One region of the Streptomyces sp. NPDC001868 genome, then DNA from elsewhere that is predicted to be linked to it. Evidence: riboswitches for the same ligand, from Rfam matches in the RefSeq annotation. Region 1 holds a riboswitch; the other holds the start of a gene.

Region 1 (15,562 bases):
CCGCGCTCACCGCGGGCGAGCGCCGCATCGCCGAACTCGCCGCGCAGAGCCGTACGAACACCGAGATAGCCGAACTCCTCCACCTCGCCCGCCGCACCGTCGAAACCCATCTGACCAGCACCTACCGCAAGTTGGGCATCCGCCGCAGGGCGGAACTCGGCGCGGCCCTCGCGAACACCGGGGAGCGCCCCTGACCGATCCGCCAGGGGCGTCACGGCCGTACACCCGCACCGCGACGAACTTGCCGACGCAATCCTTGAACCGGAGGCGGGGCGTATGCGTAGGAGGAACCGGGAGCACCCACGCGTAGCCGACACCTCCGAGGAGTACCCATGAGCAGAACCCCGAGCCTGGACGACTGGCTCACGACACGCCAACCCCTCGTCCTCGGCCTGTTCCGCATCGTGCTGGGCCTGCTGTTCGCCAGCGAGGGCGCCGCCACGGTCTTCGGGATCCTGGACCGCAAGGCGAGCCCGGTCGGCGACTGGCCCTTCTGGTATGCCGGGGTCATCGAGCTGGTCTGCGGCGTCCTCATCCTCCTCGGCGTCGCGACCCGGCCCGCCGCCTTCCTCAGCTCGGGGATCATGGCCTTCGCCTACTTCACGGAACACCAGAAGGACGGCCTCTTCCCCCTCCAGAACGGCGGCCTCGCCCCCGTCCTCTTCTGCTGGGGCTTCCTCCTCCTGGTCTTCGCCGGCCCGGGCGCCCTGTCCCTGGCGGGCCTGACCGGCCGCGAGACCGCCACCAGCCCCGGCTCCCACCGCGTCACCGGGCCGTCCCGCTGACCTCGTCCCGGTGAACCGGCCCCCGGTGACCTCGTCCCTACGTGGAACCACGTAACCGGACACGCAGCTTCGCCGCCGGGGCGCGCGGGCCCGAACCGGAGCCGACGGGCGGGGATATCGTGCGAGGCCCGCTGCCGTCGCCCCGAGGAGGCACCCGATGGGCGCTCGTTCGTTCATGCTCGCGACCCGGATACCGATGTCGCGCGAAGGCTTCGACGAGTGGCTGCGCACACCCCTGCCCGGCCTCGGCATCATCGAGAACCCGTCGGCGATGTACACGGGATGGGCCGTCGACGGCGCCGACCCGGACTGGGCCCTGACCGGACTAGCCGCCCATTACCCCGCGGCGGCGGCCGCCGTCCGCGCCGACCGGACCAGGACCCCCCGGGACCTGCTCGCCCCACGCGCCGCCCAGGGCTTCACCCTGCTCCGCCACCGGGGCGAGGCGCTGGAGGCCTATCTGTACGACTACCACGGCGACGAGACCGGTACCCAGACCGCCCTGCTGATGCTGGCGGGCGCGGGCCGCTTCGCCCACCCCGGCACCGGGACCCCGGTCATGTACTGGGGCGGCGACGTCCACCCAGGCCTGCCCATGAACGGCGACCGCCCCCTCGCGGTCCTGCTCGTCACGGGCGCCCGTTCCCGATTCGTCGACACCTACCCGCTCGACACCCTGCTCGCGCACCTGACGCCGGTCGAGACCGACTTCCTCACCGCGACCGCCTACGGGGACGGGGCCGGGACCGACGAGAACCCCGCCCCGAACACCCCCGACCTGCTCGACCCGGCCCTACGCGCGCCGACCCCCTGAACGTCCCGCTCAGCACTCGATGATGTTCACCGCGAGCCCGCCCCGCGCGGTCTCCTTGTACTTGACGCTCATGTCGGCGCCCGTGTCCTTCATCGTCTTGATGACCTTGTCCAGGGACACCTTGTGGGTGCCGTCGCCGCGCATCGCCATCCTGGCCGCCGTGACGGCCTTCACCGCGGCCATGCCGTTGCGTTCGATGCAGGGGATCTGGACGAGGCCGCCGACGGGGTCGCAGGTGAGGCCGAGGTTGTGTTCCATGCCGATCTCGGCGGCGTTCTCGACCTGTTCGGGGCTGCCGCCCAGCACCTCCGCCAGCGCGCCCGCCGCCATGGAGCAGGCGGAGCCGACCTCGCCCTGGCAGCCGACCTCGGCGCCGGAGATGGAGGCGTTCTCCTTGAAGAGCATGCCGATGGCACCGGCGGCGAGCAGGAAGCGGACGACTCCCTCCTCGTCGGCGCCCGGCACGAAGTTGATGTAGTAGTGCAGGACGGCCGGGATGATGCCGGCCGCGCCGTTCGTCGGGGCGGTGACGACCCGGCCACCGGCCGCGTTCTCCTCGTTCACGGCCATCGCGTAGAGCGTGATCCACTCCATGGAGCGGGCCAGCGGGTCGCCCTCCGCCCGGAGCTGACGGGCCGACATGGAGGCGCGGCGGCGTACGCGCAGACCGCCCGGCAGGATGCCCTCGCGGGACATGCCGCGCGAGACGCAGGCCTGCATCACCCGCCAGATGTCGAGGAGCCCGGAGCGGATCTCGTCCTCGGTGCGCCAGGCCCGCTCGTTCTCCAGCATCAGCGCGGAGATCGACAGACCCGTCTCCTTGGCCACCCGGAGCAGCTCGTCGCCCGTGCGGAAGGGGTACTTGAGGGGCGTGTCGTCGAGCTTGATGCGGTCCGCGCCGACCGCGTCCTCGTCGACGACGAATCCGCCGCCGACGGAGTAGTACGTCTTCGACAGAAGTTCGGCGCCACCGGTGTCGTACGCCCAGATCGTCATGCCGTTGGCGTGGTAGGGCAGCGTCTTGCGGCGGTGCAGGACCAGGTCCCGGTCGAAGTCGAAGGGGATCTCGTGCTCGTCGAGCAGCCGGATCCGGCCCGAGCCCCTGATCGCCTCCACCCGGTCCTCGGCCGACTCGACGTCCACCGTGCGCGGCGAGGCGCCTTCCAGGCCCAGGAGGACGGCCTTCGGGGTGCCGTGGCCGTGACCGGTCGCGCCGAGTGAGCCGTACAGCTCCACGCGTACGGCGGCGACGCCCGCGAGCAGTTCCTCGTTGCGCAGCCGGCGGGCGAACATCCGGGCGGCCCGCATCGGGCCGACCGTGTGGGAGCTGGACGGGCCGATGCCGACCGAGAACAGGTCGAAGACGGAGATGGCCACGGTGACTCCTCAGAACGGGGGAGGGTTGTGCAGGGGGTGGGGCACCGCGCTCGTTCCCCAGTGTGCGCGGTGCCCCGGAAAAGCGGGACTACGTACCGATGAAGTCGGGGTTACTTCCCCAGCCCCGGGTACAGCGGGTGCTTGTCGGCGAGGGCCTTGACCCGGGCCTTCAGCGCCTCCGCGTCGTACGACGGCTTCAGCGCCTCGGCGATGACGTCCGCGACCTCGGTGAAGTCCTCGGCGGTGAAGCCGCGGGTGGCCAGGGCCGGGGTGCCGATACGCAGCCCGGAGGTCACCATCGGCGGACGCGGGTCGTCGGGGACGGCGTTGCGGTTGACGGTGATGCCGACCTCGTGGAGCCGGTCCTCGGCCTGCTGCCCGTCCAGCTCGGAGGCGCGCAGGTCGACCAGGATCAGATGCACGTCGGTGCCGCCGGACAGGACGTCGACACCGGCCTCCCGGGCGTCCGGGGCGGTCAGCCGCTCGGCGAGGATGCGGGCGCCCTCGACCGTACGGAGCTGGCGCTCCTTGAACTCCTCGGAGGCCGCGACCTTGAAGGACACCGCCTTCGCCGCGATCACATGCTCCAGCGGACCGCCCTGGAAGCCGGGGAACACCGACGAGTTGAGCTTCTTCGCGAACTCCTTCTTCGCCAGGATGATCCCGCCGCGCGGACCGCCGAGGGTCTTGTGCGTGGTGGAGGTGACCACGTCCGCGTACGCGACGGGGTTGGGGTGCAGCCCGGCCGCGACCAGACCGGCGAAGTGCGCCATGTCGACCCACAGGTAGGCCCCGACCTCGTCGGCGATCCGCCGGAACTCGGCGAAGTCCAGCTGACGCGGGTACGCCGACCACCCCGCGATGATCACCTTCGGGCGGTGCTCCTTGGCGAGCTTCTCCAGCTCGGCCATGTCGACCAGTCCGGTGGCGGTGTCGACGTGGTAGGCGACCACGTCGAACTGCTTGCCGGAGAAGTTCAGGCGCATGCCGTGGGTGAGGTGGCCGCCGTGGGCCAGGTCCAGCCCGAGGATGGTGTCGCCGGGCTGGGCCAGCGCGAAGAGCGCGGCCTGGTTGGCCGAGGCGCCGGAGTGGGGCTGGACGTTGGCGTACTCGGCGCCGAACAGCTCCTTGATCCGGTCGATGGCGATCTGCTCGGTGACGTCGACGTGCTCACAGCCGCCGTAGTAGCGGCGGCCGGGGTAGCCCTCGGCGTACTTGTTGGTCAGCACCGTGCCCTGGGCCTCCATGACCGCGACCGGAGCGAAGTTCTCCGAGGCGATCATCTCCAGGGTTGACTGCTGACGGTGCAGCTCGGCGTCGACGGCGGCGGCGACCTCCGGGTCCAGCTCGTGCAGGGGCGTGTTCAGAAGCGACATGCGTACGACCTCGTCTTCTCAGCCGGCGGTGTGGGCGACGTACTCGTCGGCGGAGAGCAGATCGTCCGGCTCCTCCGCGACGCGTACCTTGAACAGCCAGCCGCCCTCGAAGGGGGCGGTGTTCACCAGCGACGGGTCGTTGACGACGTCCTCGTTGATCTCGGTGATCTCACCGGAGACCGGCGAGTACAGGTCGCTGACCGACTTCGTGGACTCCAGTTCGCCACAGGTCTCGCCCGCGGTCACCGTGGAGCCCACCTCGGGGAGCTGGGCGTAGACGACATCGCCGAGCGCGTTCGCCGCGAACTCCGTGATGCCGACCGTCGAGACGCCGTCCTCGGCGCCCGACAGCCACTCGTGCTCCTTGCTGTAGCGCAGCTGCTGGGGGTTGCTCATGGCCTGAATTCTCCTGTACGCGGGGGAGTGATGATGAAGGGGGGACTGCTGAAACCGCTGGTGAGCAGCGTGAATGTGCCCGGCGTCACGCTCGGGGTCCGTACGGACGCCGCTTCCGGACGACTACGAAGGTGTCACTTCCGCCGCTGGTAGAACGGCAGCGCCACGACCTCGTACGGCTCGTGACTGCCCCGGATGTCCACGCCCACACCGGTGGTGCCCGGCGCGGAGTGCGTGGCGTCGACGTACGCCATGGCGATCGGCCTGCCCAGGGTGGGGGAGGGGGCGCCGGAGGTGACCTCGCCGATCACCTGGCCGTCGGCGACGACCGGGTATCCGGCGCGCGGCACCCGGCGGCCCTCGGCGACCAGCCCGACCAGGACCCGCGGCGGGGCGGAGGCGGCGCGCTCGGCGGCCTCGGCGAGCGCCGCACGCCCGACGAAGTCGCCCTCCTTCTCGAACTTCACGACCCGCCCGAGCCCGGCGTCGAAGGGCGTCAGCGCGGTGGACAGCTCGTGCCCGTACAGCGGCATCCCCGCCTCCAGGCGCAGCGTGTCCCGGCAGGACAGCCCGCAGGGCACCAGGCCGGCGCCCTCGCCCGCCTTGGTCAGCGCCTGCCACAGCTCGACGGCGTGCTCCGGCTTCACGAACAGCTCGAAGCCGTCCTCGCCGGTGTACCCGGTGCGCGCGATCAGCGCGGGGACCCCGGCGACCGTGCCGGGCAGGCCCGCGTAGTACTTCAGGCCGTCGAGGTCGGCGTCGGTGAGGGCGGCCAGGATGCCGGGCGACTCGGGGCCCTGGACGGCGATCAGCGCGTACGCGTCCCGGTCGTCGCGCACCTCGGCGTCGAACCCGGCGGAACGCTCGACGAGCGCGTCCAGCACCACCTGGGCGTTGGAGGCGTTCGCGACGACCATGTACGTCGAGGAACCGGCCTCCGTGTCGGCGAGCCGGTAGACGATCAGGTCGTCGAGGATGCCGCCGTCCTCGCGGCAGATCATGGTGTAGCGGGCGCGGCCGGGCTTCACCGCGCCGATGTTGCCGACCAGCGCGTGGTCCAGCAGCGCGGCGGCCCCCGGGCCGGTGACGGTGATCTCGCCCATGTGGGAGAGGTCGAAGAGACCGGCCTTCGTACGGACGGCGAGGTGCTCGTCGCGCTCGGAGCCGTAGCGCAGGGGCATGTCCCAGCCCGCGAAGTCGGTCATCGTCGCGCCGAGCGAACGATGCAGGGCATCGAGCGCCGTATGGCGCGGTCCGGCGGTGGGGCTGTTGCTCATCGGTTCTGCTCCCAGGGCATGACAGGCGAGGGCGTTCCTCCCCATCTGTCATCGGAACCTGAGAGGTTCACCACGACCGTACGTACTGGTGGTCGTGGTTTGCACCTTGGGTGGGGCCGTCCCCTGCGGAAGAGAGGTGCGGCCCGCTTTTCAGATGTGCCTCGCCCGCGCGGTATCTGGGCCTGAGAGATTCAAGGGAGGGACTTGCTCCTTCGGCGCCCCAGCGCACTGCTGCTGGGAGCTCTCCCGCGCGGATTCAAGCGGCCGGTATGCAGTTGGCGCGCACATCATTGCACGCATCGACGCGGTGCGGCAGGGGGACCTTTCACAGGTGGGGGAACGACGAGAACAAGCAGACACAGCGGTCCGTAGCACTCTTGTGGCAATACGAGGACTGAATCAGGAGGGATCGGGCATTACCTTCTCTTTACAGTCTGTGGGGATGGGTCTCCCATACCCCTGGGGAGGACGATCACGGTGAACAGGACCACGGCGTATGCGACGACCTCGGGCATCGCCATGCCCAAGCAGCCCGTCGCACCGGCCGGCGAGGCGTGCGGCCCGTTCCCGAGGGCGGTCGTCCGCGATCTCAGGGAGCGTGCCGGGCGCAGCCCTCACGGGCTGTCCTTCGAGCCGGACGACCTGGTGGTGGTCACCGGGCTCCCCGGCAGCGGCAAGTCGACGCTGATGCGGCGGGCGGTGCCCGGCGTCCGCATCGACTCCCAGGACACCCGCGACCGCTTCGACGCCCGCTTCGGCCACCGGCTGCCGTACGCGGCCTACCGGCCCTTCGTCCGTCTCGCCCACTACGCGGGGCTGCGGCGCGCCCTCCGCTCGGGGGAGGGCATCGTCGTGCACGACTGCGGGACACAGGCGTGGGTGCGGAGCTGGCTCGCGCGCGAGGCCCGCAGGCGGGGCGGCACCCTGCATCTGCTGCTGCTCGACGTCACTCCCGGTGAGGCCCGGGACGGACAGCGGGAGCGCGGACGGGGGGTCTCGCGGTACGCCTTCGCCCGGCACCGGGGCGCCATGACCCGGCTGCTGCGGGCGGTGGAGAAGGGGCGGCTGCCGAAGGGATGCGGGGCGGCGGTGATCATCGACCGGGCCGCGGCGGACGTCCTGAAGCGGATCGACTTCGTGGGGTGAGACGACGGGAAGGCTCCGCGGCGGCCCCCGAGTCCTTCCGAAGCAATTAAGGTGCAGCTACAACAGCATCACGGAGCAAAGCGGTAGGCAGCAGATGGACTTCCCGGCGGACTTCCCGGCACAGGCGCATCCCCATGGGCACGGAGGCTGGCCCGGCAATGAGCTGGAGGAGGTGCTGTCCGCCTCGCTCGGGGTGCCCCAGGCCGGGGCCCGGATCGTGGAGGTGCTGGCCCGCAGCTTCGTCTGGGTGCCGCTGCCCGAGGGCGGCGGTCCGCAGAGCGGCCAGCTGGATCTGCCCACGATGGAGGTCGGCGGCCAGGCGTATGTGCCGGTCTTCAGCTCCGAGGAGCAGTTCCGGCAGGTCGTCGGCAACCACATGTCGTACACGATCGCCCCGGCCGTCGAGTTCGCGCGCGGTCTGCCCCCGCAGATCGGCCTCGCCCTGAACCCGGACGGTGTCGTGGGCATCCCGCTGCCGCCGCCGGCCGTGGCCGAGCTGTGCCGGGCCGGGCGGACCCCGCTGGACGGCTCGGCGAACGGCGCCCGCGTCCGGCTGTTCGAGCCGGACTGGCAGGACGACCCCGTGGACTTCCTCGCCGCGGCCTCCACCGAGTTCGCCGGAACCGGAGTGGTCCTCTCCGCCCGCCGCTGCCTCGCCGCCATCGAGACTGCCGACCCCGTGCTCTTCATCGGCGTCGAACTGGGTTCCTGGGAGGCGGACCGCACCCACCCCCTGGCCGCCCTCGGCCGAGCCCTCGCCAAGGCCCCCGTCCCCTGGCCGGTCAACATGGTCTTCCTGGACGTCGCCCAGGACCCGGTGGGCGACTGGCTGAGGGAAAGGGTCCGTCCCTTCTATCAACAGGGGTACTGACAGCGCCCCCAAAGGGGCGCGGGGCTGTATCGATATGCGGCTCCGCCGCGCGGGCGCGACCAGCCACAACGCACCCGCGGTCCGCAACGCACAACAACCCCCGAGCCCTGACCGGCTCAACCCGCACACCACCTAAGCTGGTTCCTATAACCAAGGTCCAACAGGGAAGGGCGGCCAACGTGAGCGCGAGCGGCATCGCCACCGGGCAGGTCGAGCACATGCTGCGCCAGGTGACGCCCGGGCGTTACGACGCCTACGAGGCGCTGCTGCGTGCCCTCGCCTCCCCGCCCTCCGGCCAGATCTGGATGCTGCTCTGGCACGGCCAGGCCGGCTCCCCGGACGCGCAGTACGGGAACATGGAGGTCGACGGCTTCAACTACGCCCCGTGCGTCACCTCCGCCCAGGAACTCTCCGCCAGTGGCTGGAACCGCAGCTACGAGGTCGTCGACGGCCTCGACGTGGCCCGCACCCTCTACCCCGACCACTACGGCCTGTGGCTGAACCCGCACGCGCCGGGCGGCGGCCTCGGCATCCCCTGGCTCGATCTGCGCCGGATCGCCACGGGCCTGGAGCGGCAGCCCGCCGGCCCGCTGCGGCTGTCCGAGCCGGCCATCGAGATCCCGCAGTTCTACGCCCTGCTGACCCAGAACGCCCACCGCACCCCCGCCGTGCGCTCGCTGCGCCGCGCCTGGGTGCAGCCCGCGCTCGGCGCGCCGTATCTGGCCATCGGCCTCGACGTCTACGACACCTCGCCGCCCGCCGTGGACTCGGTGCGGGCGATGATGCAGCAGTCCATCGGCGCGGTCCCGGACGGTCTGCCCGTCTCCACCGTCGCCATGTCCGACGAGTACGACCCGGTCGCCATGTGGCTGCGGGCCGGCGCCCGCCCCTTCTACGACCGCGAGGCCCACGCCGCCCCGGCACAGGCCCCGGCGGCGGGCGGATACGGCTACCCCGGCGGCTACTGAGCCGCACCGGGGCGGTTCCCACCGCTCAACAGAGCGTCACGTCCGGATAGCGGAACGCCGCTGGCCACATCACGGTTGCGCATACATTCGCCGCCGGGTCTGGTGCCTGATCGCGCGACCGTTGAAGACTCCCCCAGAGCGATGGGGGGATCGGGCGAACACGCTGTTCATACGGTGAAGTTCGATGCCGTACCTCCCCCTCGTACCCATCAGTAGTCACAGAGCAAGAGAGCAGCAGTGGTGACGGACCGCACCGCAGACCCGGGCGGCCGTCAGGCACAGTCGGCAACCACCGGCACGGGCAAGCACGAGGGACGATGACCGCACCCATTGAGACGACCGGATCGCAGGCCGAGGCGCAGCCCGAGGCCGTGCTGGCAGGTGTCGAGGCCAAGAAGATCGAGGGCCGTTCACTCGGCCAGATCGCCTGGACCCGCTTCAAGCGCGACAAGGTGGCGGTCGCGGGCGGTGTCGTCGTCGTCCTGCTGATCCTGATCGCGGCCCTCTCCCGGCCGCTGCAGTCGATGCTGGGGCTCGACCCCAACACCTTCAACCAGGATCTGATCGACGCCAACACCTCCCTGCCCAAGGGCGACTTCGGTGGGATGAGCTGGGACCACCCACTCGGGGTCGACCCCAAGTTCGGCCGTGACATCCTCGCCCGCATTCTCGAGGGCTCCTGGGTCTCCCTGGTCGTCGCCTTCGGCGCGACGATCCTGTCCAACGCCATCGGAGTGGTGCTCGGCCTGGTCGCCGGCTACTACGGCGGCCGGGTCGACACCATCGTGAGCCGGCTGATGGACACCTTCCTGGCGTTCCCGCTGTTGCTCTTCGCCATCGCCATCTCCGCGACGCTCCAGGGCGGCGCCTTCGGCCTCAAAGGCCTACCGCTGCACATCTCGGTGCTGATCTTCGTCATCGGCTTCTTCAACTGGCCGTACATGGGCCGCATCGTGCGCGGTCAGACCCTGGCGCTGCGCGAGCGGGAGTTCATCGACGCCTCGCGGGGGATGGGGGCCGGCGGCCCGTACGTCCTGTTCAAGGAGCTGCTGCCCAACCTCGTCGCGCCGATCATCGTCTACTCGACGCTGCTCATCCCGACCAACATCATCTTCGAGGCGTCGCTCAGCTTCCTCGGCGTCGGAATCCAGCCGCCGCAGGCCTCCTGGGGCGGAATGCTCAACGACGCGGTCGACTTCTTCCAGGTCGACCCGCAATACATGATCGTTCCCGGCCTCGCGATCTTCATCACGGTGCTGGCCTTCAACCTCCTCGGTGACGGCCTCCGGGACGCCCTCGACCCCCGCAGCCGCTGACGTCTGCGACCGCGGCCCGGTTGTGGCCCGAAGTCCCACTCAACTGTCCAACTACGAAGGGGAAACCGACCATCATGCGAAGGTCAGCAATGGCCGCTGTCGCGGTTGTGAGCAGCGCCGGCCTGCTTCTGTCCGCGTGCAGCAAGGCGGAAGACGGCACGGAGGACACCCCCAAGGGCGCCGGCGCGAACGCCGCGACCAAGGGTGTCGTGAACGAGTCCACGGCGAAGGGCGGCACGGTCACCTACGCCAGTACGGACACCCCCGAGTCCCTCGACCCGGGCAACATGTACTACGCGTACGGCTTCAACTTCAGCCGCCTCTACGCGCGTCCGCTGATGACGTTCAAGCCCGGCGCGGGCGAGGCGGGCAACGAGCTCGTCCCGGACCTGGCCGAGAGCGCGGGCACCCCCAGCGACGGCGGCAAGACCTGGACGTACAAGATCCGCCAGGGCGTCAAGTTCGAGGACGGCACCGTCGTCACCTCGAAGGACGTCAAGTACGCGGTCGAGCGCTCGAACTTCGCGCGTGACGTGCTCTCCTCGGGCCCCAACTACTTCCAGCAGCTGCTGGACGGCGGGGACAAGTACAAGGGCCCGTACAAGGACAAGAACGAGGCGGGCATCTCGTCCCTCGAGACGCCGGACGACAACACCATCGTCTTCAAGCTCAACAAGCCCTTCGCCGACTTCGACTACCTGGCGAGCATGCCGCAGACGGCTCCGGTGCCGAGGGCCAAGGACACCGGCGTCGACTACACCAAGAAGGTCGTCTCCACCGGCTCGTACAAGTTCCAGAAGTACGAGGAGGGCAAGCAGATCGTCCTCGTCCGCAACACGGAGTGGGACGCCAAGACGGACCCGCTGCGCAAGCAGTACCCGGAAAAGATCGTGGTGAACCTGAAGGTCAACAAGGCCACCATCGACAAGGACATCCTGGCCGGCGACACCATGATCGACATCCAGGGCACCGGTGTCGACGCCCAGACCCAGGCTCAGGTCCTCAAGGACAAGGAGATGCTGGCCAACACGGACAACGCGTCCGGCGGCCGTCTCGTCTACACGGCGATCAACACCAAGGTCGCGCCGTTCGACAACGTCGACTGCCGCAAGGCCGTCGAGTACGCGATCGACAAGGTCGCCGTGCAGACCGCCATGGGCGGCCCGATCCGCGGTGACATCGCCTCCACGGTGCTGCCCCCCGACGTCACGGGCTACGAGAAGGCCGACCTGTACGCCACCCCGGACAGCAAGGGTGACGTCACCAAGGCCAAGGAGAGCCTGAAGGCCTGCGGCAAGGAGGGCGGCTTCAAGACCTCCATCTCCGCCCGCACCGACCGTCAGGGCGAGGTCGACGCGGCCACCGCGGTCGTCGAGGCGCTGAAGAAGGTCGGCATCGAGGCCGACATCAAGCAGTACCCGTCGGGCAAGTACTTCTCCGACTACGCGGGTGTGCCGTCCTTCAACAAGAAGAACAACATCGGCCTGATCATGATGCAGTGGGGTTCCGACTGGCCGACCGGCTACGGCTTCCTGCAGCAGATCGTGCACGGCAAGGCCATCGGCCAGTCCGGTAACACCAACCTGTCCGAGCTGGACGACCCCAAGGTCAACAAGCTGCTGGACGACGCGATCGGCAACACCGACGAGGCCGCCCGTACCGCCGCGTACACCGAGGTCGACAAGTTGGTCATGGAGCAGGCCGCCATCGTGCCGCTGACCTACTTCAAGGTCCTGCTGTACCGCTCGCCGTACGCCACCAACCTGGTGTCGTCCTCGGCCTTCAGCGGTCAGTACGACTACCTCAACATCGGTACCACGGAAAAGAAGTAGCCCCGGAAGGCAGGTGAAGGCATTGGCGCCCGCGGGAGAACACCCTGCGGGCGCCGGCGCCGGTCCTCGTGATCTCGTACATCATCCGCCGGACGATCGCGGCGGTGATCCTGCTGCTCGTCGTCACCGCGGTCACCTTCGGCATCTTCTTCATCCTGCCGAAGCTCGCCGGACAGACCGCCGACCAGCTGGCACAGCAGTACATCGGCAAGAACCCCTCGCCCGCGGACATCGCGGCGGTCAAGCGGAACCTCGGCCTGGACCAGCCGGTCTACGAGCAGTACTGGAACTTCATCAAGGGCATTGTCTCCGGTGCCACGTACGACCTGGGGCCCAGCACGGTCCGCTGTGACGCCCCCTGCTTCGGCTACTCCTTCAAGGACCACCTGGAGGTCTGGCCGCAGCTCACCAGTCGGCTGCCGGTGACCATCTCGCTCGCCTCCGGCGCCGCCGTGCTGTGGCTGCTGGGCGGTATCACGGCCGGTGTCATCTCGGCCCTGAAGCCCGGGTCGTTCTTCGACCGGTCCGCGATGGGTGTGGCGCTCGCGGGCGTCTCCCTGCCCATGTTCTTCACCGGTCAGCTGGCCCTGCTGCTGTTCAGCTACAAGCTGGAGATCTTCGGCAGGGTTTACGTCCCCTTCACCGAGAACCCCTCGCAGTGGGCCAACACCCTCTTCCTGCCCTGGTGCTCGCTGGCGCTCCTCTACTCCGCCATCTACGCCCGGCTCACCCGCTCGGGCATGCTGGAGACGATGAACGAGGACTACATCCGCACCGCACGGGCCAAGGGCCTGCGCGAGCGCAACGTGGTCGTCAAGCACGGTCTGCGGGCCGCGCTGACCCCGCTGGTGACGGTCTTCGGCATGGACGTCGGACTGCTCCTCGGCGGTGCCCTCATCACCGAGACCGTGTTCTCCCTGCACGGCATCGGTGAGTACGCGGTCCAGTCGATCAGCGCCAACGACCTGCCCCCGATCCTCGGGGTGACCCTGCTCGCGGCGTTCTTCGTCGTCTTCATGAACCTTGTGGTGGACCTGCTGTACGCCACGATCGACCCGCGGGTGAGGCTCTCGTGACCGAACTGACCAAGACCGGGGCCGCCGTCGGCGAGCCCACACGCGCCGGGGACGCCCCCGAGGCGTTCCTCGAAGTGCGTGACCTCAAGGTGCACTTCCCGACCGACGACGGCGTGGTCAAGTCCGTCGACGGTCTCTCCTTCCAGCTGGAGAAGGGCAAGACCCTCGGCATCGTGGGCGAGTCCGGCTCCGGCAAGTCGGTGACCTCGCTGGCGATCATGGGCCTGCACCGGCTCGGGGCGCGCGGCAAGAACGTGCGGATGTCCGGCGAGATCTGGCTGGACGGCAAGGAACTCGTCGGGGCGAGCCCCGACGAGGTGCGCCGGCTGCGCGGCCGCGACATGGCGATGATCTTCCAGGACCCGCTGTCCGCGATGCACCCGTATTACAAGGTCGGCAGCCAGATCGTCGAGGCGTACCGCGTCCATCACGACGTCAGCAAGAAGGTCGCGCGCAAGCGCGCCATCGAACTCCTCGACCGCGTCGGCATCCCCGAGCCCCACAAGCGCGTCGACGGCTACCCGCACGAGTTCTCCGGTGGTATGCGCCAGCGCGCCATGATCGCGATGGCCCTGGTCAACAACCCCGAACTGCTCATCGCCGACGAGCCCACGACCGCCCTGGACGTCACCGTCCAGGCGCAGATCCTGGACCTCATCCGGGATCTGCAGAAGGAGTTCGGCTCCGCGGTCATCATCATCACGCACGACCTCGGCGTGGTCGCCGAGATCGCCGACGACATCCTCGTGATGTACGGCGGCCGGTGCGTGGAGCGCGGACCGGTCGACGACATCTTCTACCAGCCGCAGCACCCCTACACCTGGGGCCTGCTCGGCTCGATGCCGCGCATCGACCGTGCCCAGACCGACCGGCTCATCCCGGTCAAGGGCCAGCCGCCGAGCCTCATCAACGTCCCCTCGGGCTGCGCCTTCAACCCGCGCTGCCCCTACGCGGACGTCCCCAAGGACAACGTCACCCGCACCGAGCGCCCCGACCTGCGCGAGGTCGGCGGCCGGCACTTCACCGCCTGCCACCTGTCGCAGGAGGACCGTACGCGGATCTGGACCGAAGAGATTGCGCCGAAGCTGTGAGCGAGACTGAGACCCGGGCCGCCGTGCCGGCCCCGCGCGCCGACGCCGACGAGAAGCCGCTGCTCAAGGTCGAGGGCCTGGTCAAGCACTTCCCCATCAAGAAGGGCCTGCTCCAGAGGCAGGTCGGGGCGGTCAAGGCCGTCGACGGCATCGACTTCGAGGTGCGCCGGGGCGAGACCCTCGGTGTCGTCGGGGAGTCCGGCTGCGGCAAGTCGACCATGGGCCGGCTCATCACCCGCCTGCTGGAGCCGAGCGGTGGCAAGGTCGAGTTCGACGGCACGGACATCACGCACCTCAAGACCGCCGGGATGCGGCCGCTGCGCCGCGACATCCAGATGATCTTCCAGGACCCGTACGGCTCCCTGAACCCCCGGCACACCATCGGCACCATCGTCTCGGCGCCGTTCAGGCTCCAGGGCGTCGAGCCCGAGGGCGGGGTGAAGAAGGAGGTCCAGCGCCTCCTGGAGCTGGTCGGCCTCAGCCCCGAGCACTACAACCGGTACCCGCACGAGTTCTCCGGCGGCCAGCGCCAGCGCATCGGCATAGCCCGCGCGCTCGCGCTCAAGCCCCGGATGGTCGTCGCGGACGAGCCGGTCTCCGCGCTCGACGTGTCCATCCAGGCCCAGGTCGTCAACCTGATGGACGACCTCCAGGACGAGCTCGGCCTGACGTACGTGATCATCGCGCACGACCTCTCGGTGGTCCGCCACGTCTCCGACCGCATCGCCGTGATGTACCTCGGCAAGATCGTGGAGCTGGCCGACCGGGACTCCCTGTACACGGCGCCGATGCACCCGTACACCAAGGCGCTGCTGTCGGCCGTGCCGATCCCGGACCCGTCGCGCCGGGGTGCCAAGAGCGAGCGCATTCTGCTCAAGGGCGACGTGCCCTCGCCGATCGCGCCGCCGAGCGGCTGCCGCTTCCACACCCGGTGCTGGAAGGCCACGCAGGTCTGCACCACCACCGAACCGCCGCTGGCCGAGCTGCGGCCGGGGCAGCGGGTCGCCTGCCACCACCCCGAGAACTTCGCGGACCAGCAGCCGCAGGACATCGTCCTGCTGACGGCCGCGAAGGAGGCGGCCGAGCTGGTACCGGACACGGTGAAGACGACGGAGGCGCCGCCCGCGGAGCCCGAGCCCCCGACGGCGACGGAACCGCCCGCCGCGACGGAGGCGCCCGCCGCGCCCGAGGCCGCCGAGGAGCCTGAGGCCGTCAAGGCGCCCGAAGCTGCCAACGA
Region 2 (15,562 bases), on a different contig from region 1:
CGCTGGCCCGCTCGCAGGCCGAGGAGTGGTCACCCCACGGCGTCACCTGCAACACCCTGGTCCCCGGCTTCGTCCCGACCCCGCTCAACACACGCCTGTCGTCCGACCCGGAGAAGGTGGCCGCCCTCGCCGCGCGCACCCTGGCCGGACGCAACGGCCTGGCCGACGACTTCGCCGGAGCCGCGGTGTTCCTGGCGGGCCCCTCCGCCGGCTACATCACCGGACAGTCGATCTTCGTGGACGGCGGCTTCTCGGTCCACTAGTCCACCGGCCCCCCGCCCCGCCGACCGACCCCAAGACCCACTGACCCACTGATCCACTGACCCACTGACCCACTGACCCACTGGCCACGACGGAACCGCCGCCCCGACGCCGCAGGAAGCCCGGGGGCCCCGACTGGCCCCCGAAAACCGGTCCACTAACCCCGAATTGGCCTTGGCCCGTGGCCTCCCCAACCCCCTAGCGTCGTCCCATGCGTATTCGTATCGTCGACGCCTTCACCGACCGCCCCTTCTCCGGCAACCCCGCCGGAGTCCTCCTCCTCGCCGCCTTCCCGGACGACGCCTGGCTGCAGAACGTGGCCAAGGAGGTCAACCACGCCGAGACCGCGTTCGCCCACCCCCTCCCCGAGGGAGGCGAGGCCGACTGGGCGCTGCGCTGGTTCACGCCGGTCGCCGAGGTGGCGATGTGCGGCCACGCCACGCTGGCCACCGCACATGTCCTGGCCGAGACGAACACTCACGCGGGCCCGGTGCGGTTCGCCACCCGCAGCGGTGTCCTCGTCGCCACACCCCGGCCGGACGGCTCCCTCACCCTCGACTTCCCGACCGCGCCGCTCACCCCGGTCGCCGTCCCGGACGGCGTCGCCGAGGCCCTGGGCGCCGAGCCGCTCAACGCCGTCGACACCGGCCCGAACGTCGGCGACCTACTGCTCGAACTCGCCGACGAGAAGACGGTGTTGGGCCTGGCCCCCGATCTGCGCTCCCTCGGCCGGTACTCCGCGCGCGGCATCATCGCCACCGCCCGCGCCGAGGACCCCGCCGCCGGCCACGACTACGTCTCGCGCTGCTTCTTCCCCAACCTCGGCATCGACGAGGACCCGGTCACGGGCAGCGCCCACACCGCCCTCGCCCCCTACTGGTCCGAGCGCCTGGGCAGCCCGGATCTCACCGGCCTCCAGGCCTCTACCCGCTCGGGCCACGTCCGCACCGAGCTCCGCGGCGAGCGCACCCTGCTCTCCGGCCGCGCGGTCACGGTCATCGACGGCGAACTCCTCGCCTGACCGCACGGCCCAGCCGACCGCACGGCCACCGCTCACGGGGTGGGCAGCCACCCCACCTTCCCCGCCAGCAGCGCGTATCCCACGAACGCCCCGATGTCGAGCAGCGAGTGGGCCACCACGAGCGGACCCACTCGCCCCCACCGCCGGTACAGATAGACGAACACCACGCCCATCACCATGTTGCCGATGAAGCCGCCGATGCCCTGATAGAGGTGGTACGAGCCGCGCAGCACCGAGCTGGCGGCCAGCGCGCTCCCCGGCGACCAGCCCAGTTGCTGAAGCCGGCGCAGCAGATACCCGACCACGATGACCTCTTCGAGGACCGCGTTCTGGATCGCGGAGAGGATCAGTACGGGGTACTTCCACCAGACCTCGGGCAGCGCCTCCGGCACCACCGTGAGGTTGAAGCCGAGGCCGCGGGCCGCCAGATAGAAGGCGATGCCCGTGCTCCCGATCCCCGCGGCGATCACCGCGCCCCGCCCGAGGTCGGGCCATGGCTTCGTACGGTCGAACCCGAGGGTGCGCAGCCCCGCGCCCTCGCGCAGCAGGAAGTGCGCGACCAGGGCGACGGGCACCAGGGCGGTGGTGATCCCGAAGAGCTGCCACGCGAGGTCGAGCCAGGGCCGGCCAGGCGCGGCCGAGGCGTTCATGGTCGCCGCCTGGTCCTTCAGCCCACCCGGTTTGGTGACCGACCCGATGAAGCTGATCAGCGCGGACACCCCGCTCGCGCCGAGGGAGACCGCGAGCACGAGCAGTGTCTCGTCCCTCAGGATCCGCCGCCCCGGCCGCTCCCCCGGCAGCGCACCCTCCACCGACTCCGCCTGCCCCTGCACCCACGCCTCCAGTTGTCCGTCCCCGCCGAAGGTCCATCATCACCCGCGGCGGTCCGGAGCATTCCGGCGGCTTGCCTCACAGACGGTTCCCTCAGCCCAGCGGCACCGGCTCCGGCAGCCCGACGGGCCAGCTGTGGACCGGCTCCCCGGAGTGCATCAGCTCGCCGTACCGCCGTGTGGTGGCGGCCAGTGCCGCGTCCCGGGCGAGGCCCTTGGCCAGAGCCTGGTGGAACGTTTCCACCTGCCAGGACGCCCCGTTGACCCGGCGCCGGCAGCGCTCCTCGATCACGCCGAGGTAGAAGTCCCGGTCGACGGGCTCGACCCCCCACGCGTCCAGCCCCACCTCGGCGAGCGGCAGCAGCTCGTCCCGTACGAGGTTCACGGCGTCCACCGGGCCCACCCCGCCGTAGCGCCCGCGCGGCCACTGGAACTTCGCCTCGATGCCGTGCCGGCAGGCCTCGTCGAAGTTGGCGGCGGCGGTCTCGAACGGCAGCCGCGTCCAGACGGGCCGCGACTCCTCGGCGAGGGCCCGTACGACGCCGTAGTAGAAGGCCGCGTTGGCGATCACGTCCGTGATGGTCGGCCCGGCGGGCAGCACCCGGTTCTCGACGCGCAGGTGCGGGACCCCGTCGGCGATGCCGTAGACGGGGCGGTTCCAGCGGTAGATCGTGCCGTTGTGCAGGGTGAGTTCGGCGAGTGAGGGGACCCCGCCCGCGTCGAGGACGCCGATCGGATCCTCTTCGTCGCAGATGGGCAGCAGGGCCGGGAAGTAGCGCAGGTTCTCCTCGAAGAGGTCGTAGGCCGAGGAGATCCACCGCTCCCCGAACCAGGTGCGGGGCCGTACTCCCTGGGCCTGGAGTTCGGGTGGCCGGGTGTCGGTGGACTGCTGGAACAGCGGTGGCCGCGACTCCCGCCACAGCTCGTGCCCGAACAGGAACGGCGAGTTGGCGCCGACGGCGATCTGCGCGGCGGCGACCGCCTGGGCGGCGTTCCACACATCGGCGAACCGGCCCGGGGTGACCTGGAGGTGCAACTGCACGGAGGTGCAGGCGGCTTCGGGCGCGATGGACTTCGAGGTGCAGACGAGCCGCTCCACCCCGTCGATGTCCAGGGTGAAGTCCTCACCGCGGGCGGCGACGATCTGATCGTTCAACAGGGTGTACCGGTCGCCCGCGGAGAGATTCGAGGAGACCAGGTCGTCCCGGTCCAGCGTCGGCAGAATGCCGATCATCACGATTCCCGCGCCGACCTCGATCGCCTTGCGGTCGGCATACGCGAGGGAGGTGCGCAGCTCCTCGGAAAGCTGGTCGAAAACGCGACCGTCCAGGCGATGTGGCGCAATGTTGACTTCCAGATTGAACATGGCGAGTTCTGTTTGGAAATCTCGGCTCGCAATCCGCTCCAGTACTTGCGCATTCATCATTCTCGGCAGACCGTCGCCATCGACGAGGTTCAGCTCGATCTCCACACCCATGAGGTTCCTGGGGCGGTCGAACCGCTTCTCCTCCAGCAGCCGCGCCAGCCCCGCCAGGCACTGGTGGAGCTTGTCGCGGTACTGCTGGCGATCGGAGAGGCCAAACGGCCCCGCCACGACCTTCTCCCCCATCGAAGTGTCCCTCCTCGGATGGGCAGGCCGATGACTCGGCCACTGGTTGTCCCGGGTCCACGGATGATGATGCCCAGGCAGAGCCACCGATAACGTCCTGCGCGCGACCTGCACACGCTAGGCTGAGCACGGTCACCTCCGACCTTATTCACTCGGCGTGCTTCTGGCACATTCAGCGGGCAAGAATGAGCACGCGCTTTCTGCCCGGTGACCTTTCGTGAAAAGCGCCGACGAGAACCGGCCGTCCGCTACGCGACGGTAATCCGAGGTCACCGACGCACCCCCCTGGGAAAACGGGGTGCCATCCATGTTCCGGCGACCGGATACCGCCTTGCTCTTCATATCCGGAACGGCTAGACGAAACCTCGTGTGAACACGTGTCGTATAAACTTCGCAAACGAGGCTGAGAGAACGGCACTCGCGGTCCTCGGTCCTGCCGTCCTGCCACGCGCGGCGGACCCAACCCACGCACCGGACCCCGGGCACCCGTCTCTCCGATCCCCGAGAGCTGACAGCGCCGTCCGCCCCCGCCCTCGCGCCACCGTGCCTGTCGAATTGAGAGGCGACCCACCATGCCGCTGCATGTCCCCCCGGCTCCCGCGCCCGCCCTGCGCACCGTCCTCACGGCACTCGGTTCCCCCACCGCCGTCCACGAGGCGCGAACCCCCTCCCTGAAGAACGCCCAAGGCCCCGCCACCCCCGAACTCCCCCTGCCCGTCCACGTACTCGACCGGATCACCCCCGAGGGCACGGGCACCACCCGGCTCACCGGATGGCGGTTCCTGATCCGCTGCGGCGACCGTGCCGTGGCCGCCGCCGAGACCCGGCTCACCCCGGACGGCTGGGCGTTCTCGCACTTCTTCGAGGGCCCGTACATCACCTCCACCGAGCGCGCCCTGCGCCAGGCCGAGGTCATGCAGCAGCCCTACCAGCCACGCCTGCTGTCGGTGCCCGAGCTGTACATGCTCACGCTCTGGCTGCACGCCGACCCCACCGCCGACGGCGCCACCGGCCATCCGGCACCGACCGACCTGCTGGTCCCGCTGGCGCCCGCACCGCCCGGCATCGCGGCCCACCGCCCGCACCGGGTCGCCGATCTCCTCCCGGTACTGACCACCCGGCTGACACCCGCACCCGTGCCACTTCTGGGATCACCCGCCTGAAAGCCCGGCCGCCCCCGCATTCGACCGCTCGCGCCCCGCCACCGAAATCCCGGTGGCGGGGCGCTTGTTTCCCACTGCCGGAATTCCCGCTCTTTCGGGCGCCAATACGCTCGTACGAGCCATTCACGCACTCTTCCCCCACCGGACTAGCCCCATCCGACCACTGCGAACCACCCGAAGGGACAGTGTGGTGGGGATGAACCGTCCGCGCGGCGGATGCGTCATCAACCTGTGAAGAAGCCGTGCTGCGAAATGCCTGCGGATTGACGCCCGTGGGGCAACACTGGGACCGGACCGATTTATCACAACGGGGGGCGGCCATGAACGGGGCTTCAAGCCGCGGGACAGACGAACCAGCCATCTCAGACCACACGACAAACCGAAAGATCCCAACAACCATGTGCCAGCACCAGCCACTGTGCCCGACCGCCGAATCCGCCGACCGGGAAGGCGCCCGACTCGTGGCGCACCACCCGGAGCAGGGATGGAGCCTGCTCTGCAACGGCGTTCTGCTCTTCGAGGACACCGGTGAGCTCCTGCCGGACGGCCAGATCATCGCGCCGCACCGCCCGATGGGCACGGTGATGACAGCCGCCTGAGCCGCACTCACGTGCGCGGCAGGGCGAGCGTCCCCGCACAGGACGTCCGCCCGGACAGAAGAAGGGGCCGGCCGGAGAAGCACTCTCCGAACCGGCCCCGACGCGTGTCCGCGTCCGACTACTCTTCGTAGGCGTCCAGCGGCGGGCAGGAACAGACCAGGTTCCGGTCGCCGAAGGCCTGGTCGATCCGGCGCACCGGCGGCCAGTACTTGTCGGTGGGCGACACCCCGGCCGGGAAGACCGCCTCCTCGCGCGTGTAGGCGTGCTTCCACTCCCCGCCGAGCGCGGCCGCGGTGTGCGGAGCGTTGCGCAGCGGGTTGTCGTCCGCCGGCCACTCGCCCGAGCCGACCTTCTCGATCTCCGCGCGGATCGCGATCATCGCCTCACAGAACCGGTCCAGCTCACCGAGGTCCTCCGACTCGGTCGGCTCGATCATCAGCGTCCCGGCCACCGGGAACGACATCGTCGGCGCGTGGAAGCCGTAGTCGATCAGCCGCTTGGCGATGTCGTCGACGCTCACCCCGGTCGACTTGGCCAGCGGCCGCAGGTCGATGATGCACTCGTGCGCCACGAGCCCGCCCGGACCGGTGTACAGCACCGGGTAGTGGGGCTCCAGCCGCTTCGCGATGTAGTTGGCGCTGAGCACCGCCACCTGCGTGGCCCGCTTGAGCCCCTCACCGCCCATGAGCCGGACGTACGCCCACGAGATCGGCAGAATGCCCGCCGAACCCCACGGGGCCGCCGAGATCGGCCCCACGCCCGTCTCCGGGCCGGCCGCCGGCTGCAGCGGGTGGTTCGGCAGATACGGCGCCAGGTGCTCGCGCACCGCCACCGGGCCCACGCCAGGACCGCCGCCGCCGTGCGGGATGCAGAACGTCTTGTGCAGGTTCAGGTGCGAGACGTCGCCACCGAAGTGCCCGGGCTTGGCGAGACCCACCAAGGCGTTGAGGTTGGCGCCGTCGACGTACACCTGGCCGCCCGCGTCGTGCACCTGCGCGCAGATGTCGGCGACGTGCTCCTCGAACACCCCGTGCGTCGACGGATACGTGATCATCAGCACGGACAGCTCGTCGCGGTACTGCTCGATCTTCGCCCGCAGGTCCTCGACGTCGATCTCGCCGTCCCCGGCGGTCTTCACGACGACGACCTTCATGCCCGCCATGACGGCGCTCGCCGCGTTGGTGCCGTGCGCGGAGGACGGGATGAGACACACCGTCCGCTGCTCGTCGCCGTTGCCCCGGTGGTAGCCGCGTACGGCCAGCAGCCCGGCCAGCTCGCCCTGGGAGCCCGCGTTCGGCTGCAGCGACACCTTGTCGTACCCGGTGGCCTCCGCCAGCCGCTCCTCCAGCTCACGGATGAGCGTGAGATACCCCTGCGCCTGTCCGGCGGGCGCGAACGGGTGCAGCTGCCCGAACTCCGGCCAGGTCACCGGCTCCATCTCGGTGGTCGCGTTGAGCTTCATCGTGCAGGAGCCCAGCGGGATCATGCCCCGGTCCAGCGCGTAGTCCCGGTCCGCGAGCCGGCGCAGGTAGCGCAGCATCGCGGTCTCGGAGCGGTGGTCGTGGAACACCGGGTGCGTGAGGTAGTCGTCCGACCGCAGCAGCGCCCCGGGCAGCGTGTCCGCAGCGGTGGCGTCGAGGGCCTCGACGTCCCCCTCCACCCCGAACGCGGTCCACACGGCGCCGAGCTGTGCCCGCGTCGTGGTCTCGTCGCAGGAGATGGACACCAGGTCGGCGTCCACGAGGTGCAGGTTCACGCCATGTTCCCGAGCGGCGGCCACGACCTCACCGGCCCGCCCCGGCACCCGCACGGTGAGCGTGTCGAAGTACGCCCCGTGCACGACCTCGATCCCACCGGCCGCGAGCCCCGCGGCGAGCACGGTGGCGTACCGGTGCGTACGCCGGGCGATGGTCCGAAGCCCCTCGGGCCCGTGGTAGACGGCGTACATACCCGCCATCACGGCGAGCAGCACCTGTGCCGTACAGATGTTGCTGGTCGCCTTCTCCCGGCGGATGTGCTGCTCCCGCGTCTGCAGGGCGAGCCGGTACGCCTTGTGTCCGTCCGCGTCCACGGAGACCCCGACGAGCCGCCCGGGCAGACTGCGCGCGAACTTCTCCCGTACGGCCATGTAGCCCGCGTGCGGCCCGCCGAAGCCCATGGGCACACCGAACCGCTGGGTCGTCCCCACCGCGATGTCGGCGCCCAGCTCACCGGGTGAGGCCAAAAGGGTGAGGGCGAGCAGGTCGGCGGCGACGGTGACGAGCGCGCCGAGCGTGTGCGCCTGCTCGACGACCGGCTTCAGATCCCGTACGGCACCGGAGGCGCCCGGGTACTGGAGCAGCACCCCGTTGATCTCCCGCTCGGCGAGCTCGGCCGGAATCCCGGCGCTCAGGTCCGCGACGACGACCTCGACGCCGGTCGGTTCGGCCCGGGTCTCGATCACGGCGATCGTCTGCGGCAGCGTGTCCGCGTCGACGAGGAAGAGGCCCTTCTTGTTCTTCCCCATGCGCCGGCACAACGCCATGGCCTCGGCGGCGGCGGTGCCCTCGTCGAGCAGGGAGGCGCCGGAGGTGGGCAGACCGGTCAGCTCGGCCACCATGGTCTGGAAATTGAGCAGCGCTTCGAGCCGCCCCTGGGAGATCTCGGGCTGGTACGGCGTATAGGCGGTGTACCAGGCCGGGTTCTCCATGACGTTCCGGAGGATGACCGGCGGGGTGAAGGTCCCGTAGTACCCGAGCCCGATCATCGAGCCGAGCACCTGATTGCGGTCCGCGAGCGAACGCAGCTCGGCGAGCACCTCCGCCTCGGTACGCGCACCGGGAAGGTCCAGCGCCTCGGCGTTCTTGATCACGTCCGGGACCGCGGCGGCCGTCAGCTCGTCGAGCGAGCCGTACCCGACGTGCGCGAGCATCTTGGCCCGGGCCTCGACGTCCGGTCCGATGTGGCGCCGCTCGAAGGGGATTCCCTGTTCGAGCTCCGAGAGCGGAATGCGATGGGCGGTCATTACGGAGGCCTCCTGGTCTGACACGACCGTCGAGGGGCACCACGGCACGGGTGCCCCGAGGGCCTCCCCCTCTGTCATCTCAACCTGAGAGCTTCACCGGTCCAGGGTACGAACCGGCTTTCACCGTCGGTGAGAGCGGAAGCCGTGACACCCGCCCTGCTTTCCAGAGTGACCTCGTCCGTGCGGTACGTGGGCCTGAGAGATTCCGGGGAGGATTTGCTCCTTCGGCGCCTCCGGATGGTGTCCGGAGGACTCTCCCGCACGGGGTCAGCAGCCGCTGCCAGCGTATCAGCGCGGGCACCGCACGGGTCTTCGAGTGGCCGCCTTCCCCGATGTGCCTTTTCGTAGTGGTGAGGGATGATTCGCGACCCCTCTGCGACCACTTGGAGGGCCCGTGCAGACCGATATGGATCCGCGCAACCTGATCGGCCGCAAGGCGTTCGACCGCAAGGGCAGCAAGATCGGCACCGTGGACGAGGTCTATCTCGACGACGCCACCGGCATCCCCGAGTGGGCCGCGATACGCATGGGCCTCTTCGGCCGCGACTGCTTCGTCCCCCTGGAACCCAGCGAACTCGTCGAAGGCACCCTCCGCGTCCCCTTCGACCGCGCCCTCATCAAGGACGCCCCCGACTTCGGCGTAGGCCGCCATCTCTCCCCCGAACAGGAACTCCAGCTCTACCACCACTACGGCCTCGACATAGCCCCACCCCCGCCTCCGGACCACGACTTCGGCAACACGACAGGCAAGAACAACACCTGATCCGGGGCGACGCCCCTGCTCTTTCGGCCCGCAGGGCCGTCGCTTTCAGGGGCGCGGGGCTGTTCCGATTCGCGGCTCCGCCGCGTGGGCGCGACCAGCCCCCACACACCCGCAGCCGCCCGATCGCCGTCATCGACCCACCCCTCAGGCGCCCTCCTGATCCCGGTCTCTCGATCCCGCCGCAACGGCGCGCAGCCACAGCGGCGCGGACCGGCGCTGCCCAGTCTCAACCCCGCACCAACGGCAACGGCTCCGCCGGCTCCAGCCCCGGATCATCGGTCCTGAACGTCCGCACCCGCCCCGGCTCCACATCGTGCGGCGTCTCGAACCGCACGGTCACCCGCCCCAGCCCGCTCCCCTGCACCCACCCGTGCCCGTACTCGGCATGCCGCACATCATGACCGGCCCTCCACTGCCGCTCGGCACCCGCACCCTCCTCCGCCACAGGCACCTCCACGTCGGAGCCGGCCTCCTCCTCCACAGGCTCCGGCTCCCCCGCAGCCTGTGCGAACAGGTCCTCCTGCGTGTAGTCGGCGAGCCCGCTCACCCCCACCCCCAGCAACCGCACCCCACCGGTCGTGTCCACGGACTCCAGCAACCGCCCCGCGGCCTCCCGCACCACCGCGGGGTCGTCCGTGGGCCCCCGCAGGGTCTCGGACCGGGTCAGCGTCGAGAAGTCGTACCGCCGTACCTTCAACACGATCGTCCGCCCCGACAGCCCGGCGCCCCGCAGCCTGCGCACACACCGGTCCGCGAGCCGTTGCACCTCCATCCGGACCCGCACCCGGTCATGGATGTCCACGTCGTACGTGTCCTCCACCGACACCGACTTGGTGTCCCGCTCGGCCACCACCGCCCGGTCGTCCCGCGCCAGCGCCATCGCGTACAGCCCGTGCCCGTGCGCCTTCCCCAGCAGCCGTACGACCTCGTCCTCCCCCGCCTCCACGATCTCCTCGACCGTGGTGATCCCGGCCCGCCGCAGATGGTCGCCTGTCGCAGGGCCCACCCCCGGCAGGATCCGCACGGACATCGGGCCCAGCAGCTCCCGCTCGGTCCCTGGCTCGATCAGCACCAGCCCGTCCGGCTTGGCCTGCTCGGAGGCGATCTTCGCGAGCATCTTGGAGGCCGCGAGCCCCACGGATCCGGTCAGCGCGGTCACCGCCCGGATGTCCGCGCGCAACCGCGCGCCCGCCAGCCGCGCCGATTCCTCGTCCCAGGCCGTGCCCCCGGCCTCCAGGTCCACGAACGCCTCGTCCAGACTCAGCGGCTCCACCAGCGGCGACAGATCACGCAACAGCCCCATGACCTGATCGCTGATCGCCCGGTAGAACGTGAAGCGCGGCGTGAGATACGCGGCGTTCGGCGCGAGCCGGCGCGCCTGCCCCATCGGCATCGCCGAGTGCACCCCGAAGACCCGCGCCTCGTACGAGGCGGTCGCGACCACCCCACGCGGCCCGAGCCCGCCCACGACAACGGCTTTCCCCCGCAGACTCGGCTTGGACGCCTGCTCCGCCGAGGCGTAGAAGGCGTCCATGTCGAGATGCAGGATCGTCGGCGCGGTTCTCACCTCTCCGATGCTGCCCTACGCCACTGACAACGCCCCGAAGCGGCGGCGGCGGAGTTGCTCAGACCGCCCGGTTCCGCCGTCGCGCCAGTTCGTCCGACGGGTTGTGGCCCATGAGCGTCTCCCCCGTGTCGACCCGCTCGCCGTGCAACTGCGAGAGAGCGCTTTCCACATCACGCCAGACCACCCCCACGGCGATCCCGAAGACCCCCTGGCCGCCCTGGAGCAGGGCGTGGACCTCGTCGGGCGAGGTGCACTCGTAGACCGTCGCGCCGTCGCTCATCAGCGTCATCCGCTCCAGATCGCTGAAGCCCCGCTCCCGCAGGTGCTGGACGGCGGTGCGGATGTTCTGGAGCGACACCCCCGTGTCGAGGAACCGTTTCACGATCTTCAGGACGACGACGTCCCGGAAGCTGTAGAGCCGCTGTGTCCCCGAGCCCTGGGCGGACCGCACACTCGGCTCCACGAGACCGGTACGGGCCCAGTAGTCGAGCTGCCGATAGGTGATGCCGGCGGCCGCGCACGCGGTGGGGCCGCGGTAGCCGACGCTCTCGTGCGGCTCGGGGGCCGCCTCCGCGCTGTCCTGCACAGCCGTGGGCCGCTGCGGGACGTGACCGGCCGCGCTGCTGTGATGGGGGTCCCCCCAGCTCGAGCCTAGCCGAGAGCCTGGGGGAGGGTACGGGCCGCCGTCCCCCAGCCTGCGTCCGGGGGCACCCCCAGCCGTACCGTCGCCGCTGCTTCTCACGCCGACCTCCGTCCTTGACCTGCCTCATCGACGGTAGGCAGCCACCTGGGGCGCGTCAACGACCACCGCACTCGCCACGCCGAGTGATAATCACCCTGAGAGTGGTTTCCCGTGCCCTCCCGCGGGGAAAGGCTAGCCGAATGCGCTCCGGCGGAGCCGACCGACCGTGCATGGGCTGATGGCATGTGCCGAGCCCCGGACGACGTCTCCCACCGCCCGGACCGGCGCCCGTGGCACCTTCGCCCCGGAGTCTCGGACCAGCTACGCCGACCGTGTCCCAGCCCGCCCTTGGCGACCGTCTCCCACTGGCAGCACGCGCGATCCGTCCCGTCCGCCACGACGTCTCTCGGCCGCCACGACGTGCATCCGGCGGTCCATGACGCCCCGAGCCCCGAACCCGGGCACCCGCCACCGATGACGACCGGCGGCGTCAAGGCCTCACAGCCCCGGACGACCGCCCGCCCGGTCTCACTGACTGTTCGTTCCGAAGTCCTCGGGCGAGATCTGGTCGAGGAACTCGCGGAACTTCTCCACCTCGTCCTCCTGCTCGTCCGGGATCGCGATGCCCGCGTCGTCGAGCACCCCGTCACTGCCGAAGATCGGCGTACCGGTACGCAGCGCCAGCGCTATGGCGTCCGAAGGCCTCGCACTCACCTCGACCCCACTGGCGAACACCAGCTCCGCGTAGAAGACGCCCTCACGCAGGTCGGTGATGCGCACTTCCGTGAGCTCCTGGCCGACGGCCTCCAGCACGTCCTTGAACAGGTCGTGGGTCAGCGGTCGCGCGGGGGCCATGCCCTGCTGGGCGAAAGCGATCGCCGTCGCCTCCCCCGGCCCGATCCAGATGGGGAGGTAACGGTCGCCTCCCACTTCGCGCAGGAGCACGATCGGTTGGTTGGAGGGCATTTCCACCCGGACACCTACGACATCGAGCTCGTTCACACAGCAACCCTAGGCCGTGCTCGGGATGTTTGGGTAGTCGGGCTCGGATCGGCCCACCGATCCGCCACGGGCGAACACCGCCTCTCAGCGGAGCCGTACACCCAGCGCGCTCCGCACGAGCGCGGCGTGCAGCTTGACCGTGAGCCCCGCCAGCTCGCGCGTACGGTCCTCCGCATGCGCCCTGGTCTGCGGATTGCGGTGCAGGCGCAGGGGCGCCACGACCTGGTCGACGAGCCCCGCCTCACGGTCCGCGGCGGCCCGCATCACCCGCAGATGCCGGGGCTCGATACCGAACCGCCCCAGTTCCACCACAAGCGTGGCGACCGTGAGCACCTCGGCGTCGTACGACCCGTCCGGCAGCGGGGCCACCAGCCCGTACGACTCCCACTCGGCCAGCTGCTCCTCGTCGATCCCGGCGCCGGCGACCAGCTCGCCACGCCCGATCCGGGCGGCCGCCGGCTCCTCGGGCTCCCCGAAGAGCTCACTCAGGCGCTCTCCGTCACCGATGTCACGCTGGCGCCCCACGGACGGCAGCCGTACGTCCTCGCCGCGCTCCAGGGCCTCCAGATACTCGCGGATCACCTTGAGCGGCAGATAGTGGTCCCGCTGCATCCTGAGGACGTGTCCGAGGCGCTCCACGTCCTCGGCGCTGAACTTGCGATACCCCGAGGGGGTCCGCTGCGGCTCGATGAGCCCCTCCGACTCCAGGAAACGGATCTTGGAGATGGTTACCTCGGGAAACTCCTCGCGCAAAGCGGTCAGCACCGTACCGATGCTCATCAGGCCACTGTCCGCGGCGGCGGTGCCGTGGTCGGCACCACCGCTCGTTGTTCGAAGCATGGACCTTCCCTGGGGGTCCCCCCGGACACCGTCCGGGGGAGGGTCAGTAGCCCCGCTGGCTCGCGTAGAAGACCAGCCGGTACTTGCCGATCTGCACCTCGTCGCCGTTGTGCAGGGCGACCTGGTCGATCCGCTCACGGTTGACGTAGGTGCCGTTCAGGCTGCCGACGTCGGCGACCGTGAACGAGCCGTCCTGACCCCGGCGGAACTCCACATGGCGGCGCGACACGGTCACGTCGTCCAGGAAGATGTCGCTCTGCGGGTGACGGCCCGCCGTGGTCAGATCGCCGTCCAGCAGGAAGCGGCTGCCCGCGTTCGGGCCGCGGCGCACGACCAGGAGCGCCGAGCCGAGCGGCAGCGCGTCGACGGCGGCCTGCGCCTCGGGGGAGAGCGCCGGCAGCTGGGTCTGGCCGGTGACCTCGGAGTCGTAGGCCTCAAGGCCGGAGATGGAGATCGTGGAGGTCGTCTCGGACGGACGCTCGGCGGTCGCGCCGGCCCGCAGCGGAGCACCGCAGTTCGAGCAGAAGCGGCTGTTCTCCGCGTTGCGGTTACCGCACCTCGTACACACCAGGGCCGACATCGACGGATCCTCCTGCCGCGGCTGCCCCGCCGGGGCATTGGACGCATACGGGTCTGAACTAAACCCTCCACCCGTACCTGAGGTTGACGGTTCCCCGAAACCTATGCGGCCCGACTGGGCAGGGTCAACAGACGGCGCGCCCTGACCTCCGGAAATGTCACCTCCCGGACCACCGACCTGGTCCCGGAACAGCGGGCGATCACCGCCCTGCTCCTCCGCTTCCGAAGGCTGCGCGCGATGACGGGAGGTCGCGTTGTCGCTGCCCTCTCGCGCGCTCTTGCCGAACAACTTCGCAAACAACTTCACGGGCGATTCCCCTTGACCGAAACAGACCCGCCCGTGGGGCAGGACGAACCCTGACTGAACACACCGGCCGACCCGGACAACCTCACAACGTCCGTATCCACCAGACAGTTTCCACCACGCACCACCCATTCGGTGCGCCGACCCCCCGCAACCTCATGCCCTCGACGGACGGGCCCCATGCACCTGCGGTTCACTGGGAGGACGACCGAGCGTAGTCAGGCCGCTTCGCCGCTCGCAAGGCGTCCACGACGATCTTCTCCGCCCGCTGCACGGTCACGGTGGCCTGCTCCTTCTCCAGTGTCTGCACCACGCCTCCGGGGATGTTCAGTGCGGGTTCGAGGTCCTGCGGGTTGCCGATGACCTTGAAACGAAAGGGCTGGGTGATCTTGTTCCCATCCACACTGATTCCCTCACCGGAATCGGTCAGATAGGTGCTGGCCACGACCCGCACACCGTTCACCTGGATCGCCTCAGCGCCGGCCGCGCGCAGCTCCTGGATCGCGTCGAGCAACATGTCCGCCTCGACCGTTCCCTTCGTGTCGTCGATCGTCAGTGTGATGCCGGGTCCCTGCGCGGCCACCGTGCCCGCCAGAATGCCGAGTTGCCGTTCCTTCTCGACCGTCTGCTTGCGTGCCTCCTCGGCCTGGTCCGAGCTGTTCTCCAACTCGGTGCGCTGATCCTCGAGACCCTGCTTCTCCTCCTCCAGACGCTGAGTACGGTCATCCAGTTCATCGAGGATGCGTACGAGGTCTTCCTGACGTGCTCCGCGCAGCGCGCTGTCGTCGTTGGTGGAGGCCACCTGGATGGCCAGTCCGAAGCCGAGGCCGAACAGCAGGAGCGCCACGATGAGTTGGGCCCGGGTGAAGCGCGGCGGCCACAGCCCCTGACCCAGCCGCTGCCGCCCGGTCAGCTTGTTCGTCTCCTCCTGAGGAGCCTCACCGGGCTCCTCGGCGGCCGTGGAGGGCACCTCCTGGGGGAGTTCCCGGCGCAGCCGGGTCGTCGGAGAGTCCTCCTCTCCCCCGCCCTGGGTCGGCTTCGGCCTCGGCGTCTCGTCCCGCTCGTTCATCGGCCTCACGCCCGGAAGACGTGCCGGCGGATCGCCGCGGCGTTGGAGAAGATACGGATACCGAGGACGACGACGACGCCCGTGGACAGCTGGGCGCCGACGCCCAACTTGTCGCCGAGGAAGACGATCAGGGCGGCCACGACCACGTTCGACAAGAACGACACCACGAAGACCTTGTCGTCGAAGATGCCGTCCAGCATCGCGCGCAGCCCACCGAAGACGGCGTCGAGCGCCGCGACCACGGCGATGGGGAGGTACGGCTCGACCAC

Evidence for each region. Region 1 has a riboswitch for glycine ahead of gcvT (glycine cleavage system aminomethyltransferase GcvT). Riboswitches for the same ligand answer to the same signal wherever they lie in the genome.
Region 2: it holds a riboswitch for glycine, as region 1 does, so the genes downstream of both, gcvP (aminomethyl-transferring glycine dehydrogenase) here and gcvT (glycine cleavage system aminomethyltransferase GcvT) in region 1, are expected to answer to the same signal.

Annotation. Positions count from the first base shown of each region.
Region 1 covers NZ_JBEOYO010000052.1:41,805-57,366, reverse strand. Annotated here, with positions in the region: gene ABT147_RS37995 (helix-turn-helix transcriptional regulator) at 1-194, shown strand, start outside; gene ABT147_RS37990 (DoxX family protein) at 333-785, shown strand; gene ABT147_RS37985 (hypothetical protein) at 943-1,599, shown strand; gene ABT147_RS37980 (L-serine ammonia-lyase) at 1,609-2,976, opposite strand; gene glyA (serine hydroxymethyltransferase) at 3,087-4,352, opposite strand; gene gcvH (glycine cleavage system protein GcvH) at 4,371-4,748, opposite strand; gene gcvT (glycine cleavage system aminomethyltransferase GcvT) at 4,883-6,025, opposite strand; glycine riboswitch at 6,061-6,185, opposite strand; glycine riboswitch at 6,186-6,284, opposite strand; gene ABT147_RS37960 (AAA family ATPase) at 6,503-7,171, shown strand; gene ABT147_RS37955 (enhanced serine sensitivity protein SseB) at 7,266-8,042, shown strand; gene ABT147_RS37950 (enhanced serine sensitivity protein SseB C-terminal domain-containing protein) at 8,222-9,010, shown strand; gene ABT147_RS37945 (ABC transporter permease) at 9,328-10,326, shown strand; gene ABT147_RS37940 (ABC transporter substrate-binding protein) at 10,401-12,158, shown strand; gene ABT147_RS37935 (ABC transporter permease) at 12,227-13,234, shown strand; gene ABT147_RS37930 (ABC transporter ATP-binding protein) at 13,231-14,325, shown strand; gene ABT147_RS37925 (ABC transporter ATP-binding protein) at 14,322-15,562, shown strand, end outside.
Region 2 covers NZ_JBEOYO010000006.1:292,382-307,943, forward strand. Annotated here, with positions in the region: gene ABT147_RS10480 (SDR family NAD(P)-dependent oxidoreductase) at 1-263, shown strand, start outside; gene ABT147_RS10485 (PhzF family phenazine biosynthesis protein) at 473-1,282, shown strand; gene ABT147_RS10490 (CPBP family intramembrane glutamic endopeptidase) at 1,315-2,115, opposite strand; gene ABT147_RS10495 (glutamate-cysteine ligase family protein) at 2,207-3,721, opposite strand; gene ABT147_RS10500 (hypothetical protein) at 4,294-4,884, shown strand; gene ABT147_RS10505 (DUF5999 family protein) at 5,283-5,483, shown strand; gene gcvP (aminomethyl-transferring glycine dehydrogenase) at 5,602-8,487, opposite strand; glycine riboswitch at 8,661-8,757, opposite strand; gene ABT147_RS10515 (PRC-barrel domain-containing protein) at 8,882-9,250, shown strand; gene ABT147_RS10520 (DNA polymerase IV) at 9,477-10,817, opposite strand; gene ABT147_RS10525 (MerR family transcriptional regulator) at 10,876-11,559, opposite strand; gene ABT147_RS10530 (bifunctional nuclease family protein) at 12,028-12,501, opposite strand; gene ftsR (transcriptional regulator FtsR) at 12,586-13,341, opposite strand; gene ABT147_RS10540 (zinc-ribbon and FHA domain-containing protein) at 13,385-14,356, opposite strand; gene ABT147_RS10545 (DUF881 domain-containing protein) at 14,418-15,293, opposite strand; gene ABT147_RS10550 (small basic family protein) at 15,299-15,562, opposite strand, start outside.